2 regions of the Rhizobium sp. PAMB 3174 genome follow, and region 2 is predicted to be linked to the other one. Evidence: predicted binding sites of a transcription regulator. Region 2 holds the regulator's gene; the other holds the start of a gene.

Region 1 (7,901 bases), 340 kb from region 2:
CATAGAGTCGATCCGCCAGTTCTTCTCCTGGGTGTCCGGCACGGTTCTCTTCGATCCGGAGCTCTATTTCCTGAGCAAGCTGCCTGCCGACATGAATGCCGGCGAGACGATCGCCGTTGTCGTCATGGCGCTGGGGCTCTCCTTCCTGGCGACGATCTTCCCGGCCTGGCGCGCATCCCGGCTCGATCCGGTCCAGGCGCTGCGCTACGAATAAGGATACGTTTTCCTCCATGAACAACGACATCGCATTGCGCCTTGAGGGCATTTCCCGCAGCTACGGGCAGGGCGACGCCGTCCTGTCGATCCTGAAGGGCGTCGACTTCTCGCTGAAGCGCGGCGAAACCGTCGCGCTGGTGGCGCCGTCCGGCACCGGCAAATCGACGCTCCTGCAGATCGCCGGCCTGCTCGAGCACCCGGACGAAGGTGACATTTCCATCAATGGCGTCTCCTGCACGCACATGTCGGACGACCGGCGGACGGCCGTGCGCCGCAGCGATATCGGCTTCGTCTACCAGTTCCACCACCTGCTGCCCGAGTTCTCGGCGCTTGAAAACATCATGATGCCGCAGCTGATCGCCGGCCTCGACAAGAAGGAGGCGGCCGAGCGCGCCAGCCAGCTTCTCGACTACATGCGTATCGGCCATCGCGGCTCGCACCGCCCGGCGGAGCTTTCCGGCGGCGAGCAGCAGCGCGTCGCGATCGCCCGCGCGGTTGCCAATGCGCCGATCGTGCTTCTGGCCGACGAGCCCACTGGCAACCTCGACCCGGAAACCGCCCACTACGTCTTCGACGCTCTGGAAGCCCTGGTGCGCCAGTCCGGCCTTGCCGCCATGATCGCCACGCACAACCACGACATTGCCGCCCGCATGGACCGCTGCGTGACGCTCGACGCAGGCCAGATCAAGGAACTCTGAGGCGGTTTTGCGCTTGACGGTCATACCGTTGGGCGCATTTCCGGAATCAGTTCGTGAGGCCCGTCACGGGATTTCTTCCTGTGGGAAGCCTGACGTTTACGGATTGAGCCCGCAGACCTTCAGACCCGTTTCGTCCTGCCAGTCCTGAAGCGTAATGCGCTTCGCCTCCATCGTCATTGGCTTGCCGTCCGCCACACCCTTGCCGGACAGAAGATTGAGGTCGCAGGAGCCGTTCCGCTCGGTATCCAGCGTGTCATAGTATTCATAGCTGTAGCCGGCGACGACGAAGGAGCCGTCGCGATAGGCGAGCGTCAGGACCTGATGCCATCGATCACGGCCGACGGCGTCGTTGTGCGTGGTCACCGTGATGGAGCCGGCTGCCGTCGCCTTGATCGACGGCTCCTGTCCGTAAATGCCGTCATCGCCCGCCGGCGCATTTCCCCAGACCTTGTCCGGCACGATAGCCGCCGGCATCAGCAGGTCGCGCTCGGCGTTGCGCAGATAGATGCTGATGCCGATCTCGCCGGTACCACTCTCCTCCGCCCCATCGGCAGATGACACGAACAGGACGGCGAGGTCGCTTGCCCCGTCCTTGTTCCAGTCGCCGACGACCGCATCGACGATCCGGTCGGCAGCCGCCGCAGGCGTGGCCGCGATCCCTGCAACGAGGAGCAAACAGAGGGCGGTGGTGGGCAGGCGCATGGTGGGCTCCGGGCAGGGGAATGTTGACCTCAGAAAAGCACATCCAAAAAAGTGGCAAAAGGGTGTTGACGTGAGAACTAAAATAGAACATAAAAAGAACAGATAGGAAAAGGAGAGGGAAATGTCGTACTTCATCAAAGACGTAGCAGCATTTGCATCGATTTCCGTGTTTCTGGCGGGCTTCGCCGCCATCGTCATGTCGGTCTGATCGGGACCGCATTCTCTTCTGGAAATTGACACCATCCGGGCGCGCGGTTGTGGACATCGGGCGCTCACCGGCAGACAATCCGGCGATTGAAAGAATCGTCTGGAAGGTGACATGTCGGAAGCGGGAAGCGGAACGAAATCGGATGGTCTGACGCAGTCTGTCGGACCCGGATTTGTGCACTTGCGGGTGCATTCCGCCTATTCGCTTCTCGAGGGCGCCCTGCCGCTGAAGAAGATCCTCGGCAAGGCCATTGCCGACGAACAGCCGGCGATCGCCATCACCGATACCAACAATCTCTTCGTGGCGCTCGAATTCGCCCAGAAGGCATCGGGCGACGGTTTGCAGCCGATCATCGGCTGCCAGCTCTCCATCGACATGGAGGACGGGCAGGAGACCGAACGGCGCGGCAACCAGGCGCTCGCCAAGCTGCCGTCGATCGTGCTGCTCGCCGCCGACGCCGAAGGCTATGAACGGCTGGTGGACATCGTCAGCCGCGCCTATCTCGACGGCGAGAGCAACCACGCCGTCCATATGATGGCCTCATGGCTTGAGGAACTCGGCACCGGCGGGCTGATTGCGCTGACGGGTGCCAGCGGCGGGCCGATCGACATGCCGTTGAAGGACAGCCATGCGGCGGTTGCCGAAGCCCGGCTCCTGAAGCTGAAGGCTCTGTTCGGCGACAGGCTCTATATCGAGCTGCAGCGCCAGCGCGGCTACGACAAGCGGCACGAGAAGCGGATGATCGATCTCGCCTATCGCCACGACATTCCGCTGGTCGCCACCAACGAGGCGTTCTTTCCGTCTCCGGACGATTACGACGCGCATGATGCGCTGATGGCGGTCGCACACAATGCCATCGTGTCCGACGACCGCCGCTTCCGCCTGACCCCGGATCATTATCTGAAAAGCCGCAAGGAGATGATGCAGCTCTTTGCCGATATTCCGGAGGCGCTCGCCAATACGGTCGAGATCGCCAGGCGCTGCTCGTTCATCCTGAAAACCCGCAAGCCGATCCTGCCGCGCTTCACCGGCGCCTCCGACGATCCGGAAGAGGCGGAACGGGCGGAAACCGAGGAACTGAAGCGCCAGTCGCGCGAAGGTCTCGATAGCCGGATCGCGGCGCTCGGCATTGCGCCGGGCTACACCGAGCAGGATTATCGCGAGCGACTGGAATACGAGCTCGGCATCATCGAGCGGATGAAGTTCCCGGGCTACTTCCTCATCGTTTCCGACTTCATCAAATGGGCCAAGCAGCAGGACATCCCGGTCGGCCCCGGCCGTGGTTCGGGCGCGGGCTCGCTTGTCGCCTATGCGCTGACGATCACCGACGTCGATCCGCTGCGCTTCTCGCTGCTCTTCGAACGCTTCCTCAATCCTGAGCGCGTGTCGATGCCCGACTTCGACATCGACTTCTGCCAGGAGCGCCGCGAAGAGGTGATCCGCTACGTGCAGCGCAAATATGGCCGCGAGCAGGTGGGGCAGATCATCACCTTCGGTTCGCTGCAGGCCCGCGCGGCGCTGCGCGACGTCGGCCGCGTTTTGGAAATGTCCTACGGCCAGGTCGACAAGATCTGCAAGCTCGTGCCGAACAATCCGGCCAATCCGACACCGCTGCACAAGGCGATCGAGGAAGAACCGAAGCTGCAGGAGGCCGCCGCCGAAGAGCCGGTCGTCGCCCGCCTTCTCGAAATCGCCCAGAAGATCGAGGGCCTCTACCGCCACGCCTCGACACACGCCGCCGGCATCGTGATCGGCGACCGGCCGCTGTCGAAGCTCGTGCCGATGTACCGAGACCCGCGCTCCGACATGCCGGTCACCCAATTCAACATGAAGTGGGTCGAACAGGCGGGCCTGGTGAAGTTCGACTTCCTCGGCCTGAAGACGCTGACGGTTTTGAAGACGGCGGTCGATTTCATCGCCAAGCGCAAGATTTCCGTCGACCTGCCATCCGTTCCGCTCGACGATCCGCCGACCTACGAGATGTTGTCCAAGGGCGACACGGTCGGCGTGTTCCAGGTGGAAAGTGCAGGTATGCGCAAGGCGCTGATCGGCATGCGGCCGGACTGCATCGAGGACATCATCGCGCTCGTGGCGCTCTATCGTCCGGGCCCGATGGAGAACATCCCGGTCTACAACGCCCGCAAGCACGGCGAGGAGGAGATCGCCTCCATCCACCCGAAGATCGACTACCTGCTGAAGGAAACCCAGGGCGTTATCGTCTATCAGGAGCAGGTGATGCAGATCGCCCAGGTGCTCTCGGGCTATTCGCTCGGCGAAGCCGACCTTCTGCGCCGCGCCATGGGCAAGAAGATCAAGGAGGAGATGGACAAGCAGCGCGCCCGCTTCGTCGACGGCGCGGTCGCCAACGGTGTCTCCAAGCCCCAGTCCGACATGATCTTCGACCTGCTGGCGAAGTTCGCCAACTACGGCTTCAACAAGTCGCACGCCGCCGCCTACGCCATTGTCTCCTACCACACCGCCTATCTGAAGGCCCATTACCCGGTCGAGTTCCTGGCGGCGTCGATGACGCTCGATATGTCGAACACCGACAAGGTCAACGACTTCCGCCAGGACGCCAAGCGTCTCGGTATCGAGGTGATCGCGCCGTCGGTGCAGACCTCGTTCCGGCATTTCGAGACGGGCGAGAACCGCATCTATTATTCGCTCGCCGCCATCAAGGGCGTCGGCGAAGCGGCGGTCGACCACATCGTCGCGGTGCGTGGCGACAAGCCGTTCGAGAGCCTGGAAGATTTCTGCCTGCGGATCGACCCGAAGCAGATCAACCGCCGCGTTCTCGAAAGCCTGATCTATGCCGGCGCCTTCGATTGCTTCGGCCACGACCGGGCGGCGCTCGTCGCCGGTCTCGACCGGATCATCGGCTATGCGCAGAGCGCGCAGGAGGACAAGGTCTCGGGGCAGGGCGGCCTGTTCGGTCTTGGCGGCGGCGGCGGACCGGAAAAGATCGTCCTTCCGGCCTTCAATCCCTGGCTCGCCTCAGAACGGCTGATGAAGGAATTCCAGGTTCTGGGCTTCTACCTGACCGCCCATCCGCTCGATGCCTACCAGCCGGTGCTCGACAAGATGCGGGTGCAGAATTTTGCCGATTTCTCCGCCTCGGTTAAGCAGGGCGCCACCTTCGGCCGGCTCGCCGGCACTGTCATCTCGCGGCAGGAGCGCAAGACCCGCACCGGCAACAAGATGGGCATCGTCACTTTCTCCGATGCCTCCGGCCAGTACGAGGCGGTGCTCTTTTCCGAAGGCCTGAACCAGTATCGCGACCTGCTCGAATCGGGAAAGTCGCTGGTGATCACGGTTGCGGCAGAAGAGCGCCCGGAAGGCATCGGCTTGCGCATCCAGACAGCCCAATCGCTGGAGGAGAAGTCGGTGCAGATGCAGAAGGCGCTGCGCGTCTTCGTGCGCGACAGCGGCCCGTTGAAGACCGTGGCGGCGCATCTGAACGCCAAGGGCGACGGCCTCGTCTCCTTCGTCGTCATCAAGGACGACGGCAAGCGGGAGGTGGAGGTGGAGCTGAACCAGCGGTACCGCATCTCGCCGGATATCGCGGCGGCATTGCGGGCAGCGCCCGGCGTCATCGATGTGGAACTGGTCTGATCCGGTCGGCGGTCGCCGGAATTGAATCTGAAATCAGCGGTTTGCTCGCCGTTCCTGAATCAGGCTCTCAAGCCCTTGAATCACATTGTGAAGGCGGAGGCGATCAGGTCTCCGCCTCCGTATCCCGGCGTCTCGTCAGATAGAGAACGGCGATCGCCCCCATCATCACCACGGCGGCTGCGGCAAGCACGCTGCGGAAGTCGAACAGGCTGGCGATCAGGCCCATGCCGGTCGTCGCCGTCATTGACCCCAAGAACAGGCTGTTCATGTAGAGCGAGGTCGCCCGGCCCAGCCGTCCGCGCGCAAACCCCTGCGCGAACATGATTGCCACGCCGGCGAAGATGCCGAAATAGAGCCCCTCGACGAAGGCCGCCACCATCATCATTTCGACGGAAGCAGTGATGTCGTAGAGAAAGAACGCCGCAAAGCCGCCAGCGCTGGAGAGAAACAGCGCATTGCGCCGGCCGATCGCGTTGGTCAGCGCCGGCGATCCCATGATGGCGATGATTTCGGCTGCACATTTCAGCGTGAAGGACAGGCCGGGCGTATAGGCCGGCAGGCCGAGTTCCTGGGTGAGATAGAGCGGCAGTGTGGCACTGCAGAGCGTCGATGACAGCGAGAACAGGAAACAGAAGATCGCCGCCGCCCATAGTGCCTTGTTGTCGAACCATGCCCGCCAACCGCCGATCAGCGGCCGACCGACCGCGGAGGTGATGAAATCGCGCGGCAGCGCGAGGAAACTGGTGATCCAGCCGGCAAGCGCCAGGATGAAGACGAAATGGAAGACGGCGACGCTGCCGAAGCGGTCGGCGATCAGGTAGGAGCAGGCCGGCCCGAACATCCAGCCGGTCGAGGTCATGGTCCGCATCAGCGCGTTGTATCGGGCGAGCGGCAGGCCCTCGCGCTCGGCATAGAGCCGGCCGAAGATGAACATCGACGAGACGCCGGCGCTGGAAAACGCAATGCCCGGCGCCGAGATCAGCAGGAGGATCGCATAGGACTGGTGGAGCGAGAGCACGGCGCTGGAGAGAACGATCCCGCCCGCCGAAATCACCATCATCGGAAAGATCCGGACGCTGCGGTCGATCCGCTCGCCGAAATAGCGCGTGCAGGCCATGGTGAGCAGGCTCGCGGTGATCGCGTAGACGCTGATCGCCCACGGCGCCATGTGCAGGTCCTCCACGATGAAATATCCCATGAAGGGAATGATCGCGGAGTTGCACAGCGAGCTGATCAGCATGGCTAGCAGGATCAGTACCGGCTGACGGCCAAATACGGAGGGCATGACGGCAGTTCTTCTTAAAATGCGAAGTCAAGGAAGCGAGAAGACGGCGGAATGAGGAGGGAATGCGATCCAGGCCACTCCGGCCCGGTCGTCTGGATGGCCGGGCGAGTCCGTGGATGATCATAATACGACCATGCCGCTTTCAAAGCCGCATTTTAAGGCAAGCTTACGGAATTGGCGTCGGGGGACCTTTTTGCAACAGCTGTGGGTTGTCGCCGGTCCCGCGTCACATTCGGCCGGTGCCGATCAGCCGCCCTTCGATGCGGGCGGCTGGCGCACCGTGGTCACGAAATCCGTGCCCGGACCGGTGTTCATTTCATAGCCGGTGTCGGCGATGGTCAGCGACAGGCCGGGTACAACCATCGCCGCGATCTTCTGGCGGATGTCGTCGGGAATGGTCAGGCGGTCGAGCACGCGCTTGGCGGCGTCCGGCGCCGATGCGTCGGCTTCCTTGGTGAGGCCAAGCCGTTCCATCGTCTTTGCGGGCAGATGATTGGGCAGCGTCAGCGCGTTCCACTCTGCGGCGCCATTGGCGGCATCGACACCGATCACTTCCAGGAAATGCGTACCGAGTGCCGTCTGTGGGTCGCGGATCTCGATGGGAGCGGAAAAGACCTCGGCAAAGTTCTGCCGGGCGATGAGCTGCCCGCGCGGAGGGGCCTTGCGGCCGGCGGCGTCATAAAGCGCCTGCAGCACGGCGTCGGACAGCAGTTCGGGTTGCGGCCCCATCTGGTGGGCGGTCTTGAACTGGTTGACGGCGTCCACGGTCTTGCGTCCGATCAGGCCGTCGGCCGGACCGATGTCATAGCCGAGTCCTGCGAGAAGCGCCTGCGCATCGCGCGTGTCGTCGGCCTTGCTGCGCCAGGTGATGAGGATCCTCAGCGGCGCCACGTCGGGCAGGGGAGAAGCCTCGAATTCCGGCTTCGGCAACGCGCCGGTGACCGGCCCGTTCATCGCGACCTCGACCGGTGCCTTGCCGTCCAGCGGGACGGTCGGCCGCAAGGTCGCGTCGGACAGCATCTGTACGGGGCGGTCGAGGTTGAAGAGGACGGGATGGCTGATCGGCGCGGGCGCGACCGGCGCATCCGAGATGATGACATGCGTTCCGCGCGCGGTCATGCCGTAGAGTTCCTTGGCGAAGGCGCGCGGCATGCGCACGCAGCCATGCGAGGCCGGGTAG
Region 2 (7,901 bases):
AGGAACTCTTGTAGACGAGGCCAATTCCGAGGCGATTGCAGATCTCGCTCAGCCTGCCCGCCATCATGAACGCGTGATCGCGGCTCTCCATCTGGCACGGGCCGGCAATCAGCGACAGTTTACCCGTATTCGAAAACGTCACCTTCCCAGCGCCGTTACCGACAACGACTGCAGAATTGGTTTGATCGCTCATTTTTCTTCCTCGAATGCAAAAAGAACGCCCTGACCGGGCTCATGCGGCACCAGAATGCGGCTGGCGCGCTCCTCGAAGGCGACGCCGTTTTCGGCGAGACAGGCCTTCAACCGCTCGATATCCATGACCTTGAACACGACCGCCCGGCCACGCAAGCCGCGGGCATGGGTGGAACCCTTGAGGCCGAACCGATCCTTCAGGCCAGCGGGATTAAGCGTGGCGATGATGGCGTTATCGAGCCCGACATCCATGCCGAACGGATGCTCGGCCGTGTCGTGACTGACCGCGACCATCTGCAGAAAGTCCTTGAAGTCGGCCGGGTTCGGCTCGGAAAGCACAACCTGGGCAATACCGGTCACCCCATTCTCGTGGGTTTCCAGCGCCTTGCCGGCGGACGGCAAGGCCGCGATGCGCTGGCAGGCGAAGGCAAAGAAGTCCGGCGACCTGAGGTCGGCGGCAAAGGCGAGCTTGAAACTGGCCATCCTTTCGGTGCCGTCCGGCAGGCGGCCGACCCGGGAGAAGGACAGCATGGGACCGGCGGAGACGCCGCTTGCGGCAAAACGCTGGTGATCGGCATCGGCGTCGCTCGTGTTGACGACGATGGCGGTTAGTCCCTCATCGCCGTGGCGAAAGCGAATGGCCTGATCGCGGGCGATGAAGGTGTTGCCGTTGAGCGCGGCCGCCTCGCAGGCCTCACGATCGGCTACGGCCAGCGGCTCCAGATAGGTGCCGTCGGACAGGAAGACGCAGGAATTCGCAGTGCCGAAGGGATGAATGCCGTCGGGGGCGACGGTGAAGCCGAGTTGGGCGAGCCGCGCGCGGGACATCGCAATTGACGTCACCGGCAGAACCAGATGATCCAGAAGGCGGCGGCCGGCAGACCCGGTTGCATCCATGTGCGACTTCCTCCATTTCGCCGCTGATGTGCTTCATCCGTGGCCGATTTGCAAGTCTTGGCGCGAACATTCGTCGCCCCACCCCGCCATCGGTTGATTTGCCGGCAAAAATGTGGACACAGGTGACCGCACAACGCATCAATGGGAAACCGCGCCGACATGCCGCAGACGCTTGCCGCTATTGCGAGTTCGAACCGCACGATCGCGGCGATCTTCGTCATTGCCTTCCTGGTCGCGATCTTTCCCTTCGCCGAGAGCATGATCCTGCATTATCCGGACGAGCGCCATTATTCGCAGGGCGCGGCGCTGATGATGGAGAGCGGCGACTACCTGACACCGCGCACCGGCGAGGATGCTGTGCGGCTGAAGAAGCCGCCGTTCGCCTACTGGATGAGCGTCGCCGGCATGGAAATCTTCGGCATCGGTGTCATCGGCTCGCGCATCTTCTGGCTGCTCGGCGCGGCCGCCATCCTGTTCGTCACCTACAGGCTGGCCAAGCGGCTGACGGGCGACGATGAGATCGCCCTGTTCTCGCTCGCCATGCTCGCCGGCAATTTCGTCTTCCTGCGCTCCGCCGTCACGGCGATTCCCGACATTCCGCTGACGCTGTTCATGCTCATCGCCCTTTACGGCTTTGCCGGCCTGCTCTTCGCCGGCGAAGAAGACAGATGGGACGCCTGGCTTGCCTATGGCGGAACGGCGATGGCGATCCTGACGAAGGGCATTCCGGCGCTGGCGCCACCGGCCTGCGTCTTCGGTCTGATCGTCCTCTTTCCCTCGTGCCGCGTTCATTTTCGCCGGCTGATCGCCCCGCTGCCGATTCTCTTCTCCATGGCTCTCGCCGGCTGGTGGTTCGTCTACCAGGTGCTGCGGTCGAGCTCGGCGCTCGACAACCAGTTCGTCGGCGATCAGGTGCGCACCAAGCTGGAATTCTCGGTTTTCGCGGTGTTCGACTCCGTCGGTCTCAGCCTTGCCGGCCTGCTGGCGCCCGTGATCGGCTGGCTTTTCGTGATTGCGGCGACCGCGATCGCTACGCGCAAAGTGCCGGGCTTCCGGCAGCTCGGCGCGTCGGCCCTGCTGCTTGCAGGCTGGATTGCGCTCAACATCGCCATGTTCGCGCCCGCCTTCAAACCGGACCATCGCTACATCATTCCGTCTCTTCCCGCTCTGTCGATCCTGATGGCGGTCGGCCTCGCCTCGCTGGAGCGCGAGACGACATCGCGCTATCTGAGCCTGTTTCTCAAATTCTCGGTGATCGGCCTGGCCCTCACCTTCGCCATCCTCTACGGCGTTTCGGCCCAGCTGCTGAGTGCCAAGGTAACGGTTGCGATCGTGGTTGCCATCGCCCTCGGCCTGTTGCTCGTCTGGCGCATCGCCAATCGCGAGGCCTTCCGGCCCATGGTTCTGGCACTCTCCGCCCTGCCAATGGCGATCCTGCTTGCCATCTATCCCGTCGTCGCCGCCTTCGGCATGCCCGACCTTGGAAAGCCGATTGCCGACAAGGTCGCCCAGCTCGACCTGCCCGCCGACGACATCGTCTTCCTTGGGTCTGACATCGTCGCCTCCGAGGCACGATTGCACAGCGGCGTCGAACGACCTTTCCTGCAGCGACGAAAGCTTGCGGACGTCGAAGCCGGCGATCGCTTCAAGGCCGTCATCACGCTGGAGAAGACGGAAGCCGACCGGCTCGCCGCCGACGGGTACGACGTGACGGCGGTCAGTGGCGGCTGGCGTTCGATCGATCCGGCCGTCCTCATGAAGGCCGTTCTCTCCGGCACGCTCGCCGAGACACGCGCAGCGGAAGCCGAGCGCGCCTACATCGCACTCGATCCGACGCGCTAACGCTCATAGCCGACCGGCGGCAGCAAAAATCGGCAGTTCCTGCGACACCGGGCCCCGCTTTCACGATATTTTAGGCACTTGCGGAACACAGTGGGAACATATAGTGTCCGTTCTGTATTTGTTTCATGATTCTGGAAGGTGCCGATTCATGCTGACGCGAAAGCAACAGGAACTGCTTCTCTTCATTCACGAGCGGATGAAGGAATCCGGCGTTCCGCCATCCTTTGACGAGATGAAGGATGCACTCAATCTCGCGTCCAAGTCCGGCATTCACCGGCTGATCACGGCGCTCGAGGAGCGCGGCTTCATCCGCCGCCTGCCGAACCGGGCGCGTGCGCTGGAAGTCATCAAGCTTCCCGAAGCCTATTCGCCGAGCCTGCAGCCGCGCCGCGGCTTTTCGCCAAGCGTCATCGAAGGCAGCCTCGGCAAGCCGAAGCCCGCGCCCACCCCCAAGGCACCGGAACCGGCGAACGACACCGTCAGCGTCCCGGTCATGGGCCGCATCGCCGCCGGTGTGCCGATCTCCGCCATCCAGAACAACACGCACAGCCTGTCCGTGCCGATGGAAATGCTGGGCTCCGGCGAACACTATGCGCTGGAGGTCAAGGGCGACTCGATGATCGAAGCCGGCATCCTCGATGGCGATACTGTCATCATCAAGAATGTCAGCAGCGCCAATCCGGGCGAGATCGTCGTGGCATTGGTCGACGACGAGGAAGCAACGCTCAAGCGCTTCCGCCGCAAGGGTGCGTCGATTGCACTCGAAGCCGCCAACCCGGCCTATGAGACGCGTATCTTCGCCTCCGATCGGGTCAAGGTTCAGGGCAAGCTCGTCGGCCTCATCCGCCGCTATCACTGACCGGTGACACGCCTGGCTGCGTCCGTATAACGCGGACGTGGAACAAGCGGCCATGTGCCCGTTTCCTGCGTGATCGGGAAGGCGTTTGTCCGCCAGTCGTAGTATCGATGCCGGGTCCAGGGCCGGTCGATTGCGCCGACTGCCGTCCTGGCCTCAAAGCCAATGCCGTCCGATGCCGCATGGAGTTCGATCGATCCGGTTCTTCGCAGCCGTTCCGCCATAAGCAATGTCGCGCCCGAGCGGCACGTGTCGTAGCCGAGGCGGAACGGCACGATGACCACATCGGCGATGTCGCAGGCGGGTCCGGCATAGGCGGGTTTCTCCACCGTCACCACCCGCAATGCGGTTCCGCCCGACGCCGTAACCTGACCGGCGCACCAGGCGGCCTTCCTGCAGTGGAAGCGGGATATCTCCCCATTCAGGGCCTTTTCCATAGCCAGTCGCTCCGCATTCAAGACGGAGGCCGGCAGCCGTGGCTGCTCTCCTCCTTTTTCTGTCTGGTCGGCCGGAACGGGCTCCCCATCCGCCATGTCCGGCCCCTCGCCCTTCGGCATGGCGAGCGCCCGCTGCCATTGTTCGAAGATGAAGGATGGCGGACGACTGCGGTTCGTCTCTAGCCGTCCATCGGCAATGAGGGCCGCCAGCCTGCCGTCCTCGCTGATAATCAGCGCAGGAGACGAGTTTGTCGGTCCGTATGCGATCAGCGCAACCGCCACGGCCATCAGCGGCAGGCCGACATATCTGAGGCGACTGCGCAGCAGGACCAGAAGCAGAAAGCCGGCGACCGAGAGTTCGAAGGCATAGGGCGGCAGGCGTCCGGATGAAACTCCGCTGTCCCAGCCGGCGACCTCTCGGGCCACCGCGATGACGATGTCCAGCCCAACCCCCATGAGGCGCAGCGGCCAATGCTCGAGCCCGAACGGCATGGCGAGGACGGATACCAGGCCGGCCGGCATGACCACGAAGGTGACGACCGGCATGGCGATGAGATTGGCGGCGAAGCCATAGGGCGCGAGGCGGTAGAAATGCTCCAGCGCGAAGATCGCCGTTGCAGTCCCGCCGATCGCCGATGTAAGCGCCAACGCCGAAGCAAACCCGCCGGCTTTCGCGGCAAGGGCGATGATACCGGACCGGCGGCGCGGCGCGCTCCGGTCCACCGATCGCATCCGCCACCATCTATATCCCGCCACAAGCGCCACCGTCGCGGCAAACGACATCTGGAAGCTCGGCCCCATGACGGCGGACGGCGTGACGGCAAGAATGATCAGCGCCGCGAGCGCGACGTTCCTGAGGCTGATCGCCGGCCGGTCGATGAGGACTGCGACCAGCATCAATGCCAGCATGATGAAGGCACGGATCGCCGATACCTGCAATCCGGAAATCAGCAGATAGCCGAATGCCCCGGCCAGGGCGGCGGCAGCGGCCCATTTCTTGACCGGGAAGCGTTGCACGAGGGCCGGGAACAGGGCGAGTGTCGTGCGCAGGCCGGCAAAGAAGAGGCCTGCCGCGAGCGCCATGTGCAGGCCAGAAATGGCGATCACATGCGCCAATCCCGACATGCGCAAGGCTTCCGCCGTCTCATCCGACAGCGCGCGTCTCTGACCGGTGACGATGGCCGAGGCAAACGCCCCGGTATCGCCTGCGAGCGTCGCCCGTATACGGGCGGAAATCGTGTCGCGCAGCATCTCGATCGCAAGACGGGCGCGGTCAAGAAGGGATGCACGCTGCCCCACAGCCACTCTTTCGGGAGAACCGTAGAAGAAGCCGACCGCACCGATCCCCTGATAGTAAGAGAAGAATGCGAAGTTATAGCTGCCCGGCAGGGCCGGACCGGAGGGCGGCGAGAGCCGCGCCTTGCCGCTGATCATTTCGCCGGGCAGCAATGGCTCATGGTCGTTTCGCGCCAGCACGGCCACTCTTTCAGGAGGGCGACGAAGGGCCGGCTCGCTGGTCGCCGAGACATTGATCAGATAGCGCCAGCCGCCATTGTCATCGATTTCGCGGCTCTCGATCCGGCCGGTGATCCGGGTGACGATCGGCGTATCCAGCACGACGGTCCCGGTCCGCCATGTCTCGAAAGCAGCCAGCCCCATGCCGAGCGCCAGAAGCAGCACGGCGATTGCGGCATATCGCATCAGCGGGCGATGATGCCCGGCGGCAACAGCACCCACTAAAGCCACGGCAGCCAACAGGAAAATGGCAGGCGTGGGCGGGTCGTGCGCCAGGCTGAACCAGACGACGGCTCCCAGTCCGAGCAGGACCGGCGAGAAGAGAAAGTCATGACGAAAGCGGCGCTCTTCGGCCAGGGCAAGCCGCAGTTTTCCGTGAAGGTCGCCCAGACGGAACGTGCGATGGCGCCCGGCCCCGCCGCGCTCTGGCGCCGGCAGATCAAGCGGAACCACGCGCTGCGGGTCGCGCGCCAGCGCCCGGTTGCCAAGACGCCTCTTCTCTCCGGCATCGGCCATATGCGGCCCCCGTCAAAGACCACCCTCACCCGGTTGCATTCTGCAATCGCAAGGCGATTTCGACAAACGAAAAATCAACCGAAGCCCCCGCATGGCGCGTCATTCGACTACGGTTGATGCCAAAGTTCGAGGTTGCGGCTCGGCTTGGCCACGGGAAAGTCGCAAAGTTGATTTCGCGATGCACAATTTGGCCGCCGGATAGCTTGGCATCCGCGCCAGGATCATATAGCTAAGCGATTGACGCTAATAACCGTGGCGCCACTTAGAGGCGCCAGCCCGCCCTATCTGGAGGAAGAGCATGACAGACAAAAGCGCTGCCTTGACACTTGGAGACAAGCAGGTCGAATTGCCGGTTCGAGAAGGCACCATTGGCCCGAGCGTCGTCGATATCGGCACGCTTTACAAGCACACCGGCTCCTTTACCTACGATCCGGGTTTCACCTCGACCGCCGCCTGTGAATCGAAGATCACCTTTATCGACGGCGACGAAGGCGTGCTCCTGCACCGCGGCTACCCGATCGAGCAGCTCGCAGAACACGGCGACTTCCTCGAGACCTGCTATCTGCTGCTGTACGGCGAACTGCCGACCGAAACGCAGAAGAAGGACTTCGACTACCGCGTGACGCATCACACGATGGTTCACGAGCAAATGAGCCGCTTCTTCACCGGCTTCCGCCGCGACGCCCACCCTATGGCCGTCATGTGCGGTTGCGTCGGCGCGCTGTCGGCCTTCTATCACGACTCGACCGACATCACCGATCCGCATCAGCGCATGGTCGCAAGCCTGCGCATGATCGCCAAGATGCCGACGATCGCGGCCATGGCCTACAAATACCATATCGGCCAGCCCTTCGTTTATCCGAAGAACGATCTCGACTACTCGTCGAACTTCCTGCGCATGTGCTTCGCCGTGCCGTGTGAAGAGTACAAGGTCAATCCGGTGCTTTCGCGCGCCATGGACCGCATCTTCATCCTGCACGCCGACCACGAGCAGAACGCCTCGACGTCGACGGTTCGCCTGGCCGGTTCGTCGGGCGCCAATCCGTTCGCCTGCATCGCGGCCGGCATTGCCTGCCTCTGGGGCCCGGCACATGGCGGCGCCAACGAAGCGGCACTGAACATGCTCTCGGAAATCGGCACCGCCGATCGGATCCCGGAATATGTCGAACGCGCCAAGGACAAGAACGATCCGTTCCGCCTGATGGGCTTTGGCCACCGCGTCTACAAGAACTATGATCCGCGCGCCAAGATCATGCAGAAGACCTGCCATGAAGTGCTCGGCGAGCTCGGCATCAAGGACGATCCGCTTCTGGAAGTCGCCATGGAGCTGGAGCGCATCGCGCTCACCGACAGCTACTTCATCGAGAAGAAGCTCTATCCGAACATCGACTTCTATTCCGGCATCACGCTGAAGGCGCTGGGCTTCCCCACGACCATGTTCACCGTGCTGTTCGCTCTCGCCCGCACCGTCGGCTGGATCGCACAGTGGGCGGAAATGATCGAGGATCCGCAGCAGCGCATCGGCCGTCCGCGTCAGCTTTACACCGGTTCGCCGAAGCGCGACTACATTCCGGTTTCCAAGCGCTAAGACGTCGCCTCTCGGCGGACATAAAAAACCCGGTCAGAAATGACCGGGTTTTTTCGTT

Evidence for each region. The regulator LexA, encoded in region 2, represses DNA repair genes until DNA is damaged. The targets are predictions, from matches to a motif close to TGTTCNNNNTGTGTTCNG.
Region 1: the regulator LexA is predicted to act here: its motif matches at 1,700-1,717, upstream of dnaE (DNA polymerase III subunit alpha).

Annotation. Positions count from the first base shown of each region.
Region 1 is NZ_CM128608.1:2,074,441-2,082,341, reverse strand. Features, by position in the region: gene ACU5AY_RS09950 (lipoprotein-releasing ABC transporter permease subunit) at 1-214, shown strand, start outside; gene ACU5AY_RS09945 (ABC transporter ATP-binding protein) at 231-914, shown strand; gene ACU5AY_RS09940 (hypothetical protein) at 1,011-1,616, opposite strand; gene dnaE (DNA polymerase III subunit alpha) at 1,936-5,436, shown strand; gene ACU5AY_RS09930 (MFS transporter) at 5,540-6,721, opposite strand; gene ACU5AY_RS09925 (L,D-transpeptidase) at 6,968-7,901, opposite strand, start outside.
Region 2 is NZ_CM128608.1:1,730,037-1,737,937, forward strand. Features, by position in the region: gene kdsA (3-deoxy-8-phosphooctulonate synthase) at 1-193, opposite strand, end outside; gene ACU5AY_RS08270 (VOC family protein) at 190-1,089, opposite strand; gene ACU5AY_RS08275 (ArnT family glycosyltransferase) at 1,249-2,931, shown strand; gene lexA (transcriptional repressor LexA) at 3,080-3,790, shown strand; gene ACU5AY_RS08285 (ComEC/Rec2 family competence protein) at 3,784-6,255, opposite strand; gene gltA (citrate synthase) at 6,554-7,843, shown strand; gene lpxB (lipid-A-disaccharide synthase) at 7,877-7,901, opposite strand, start outside.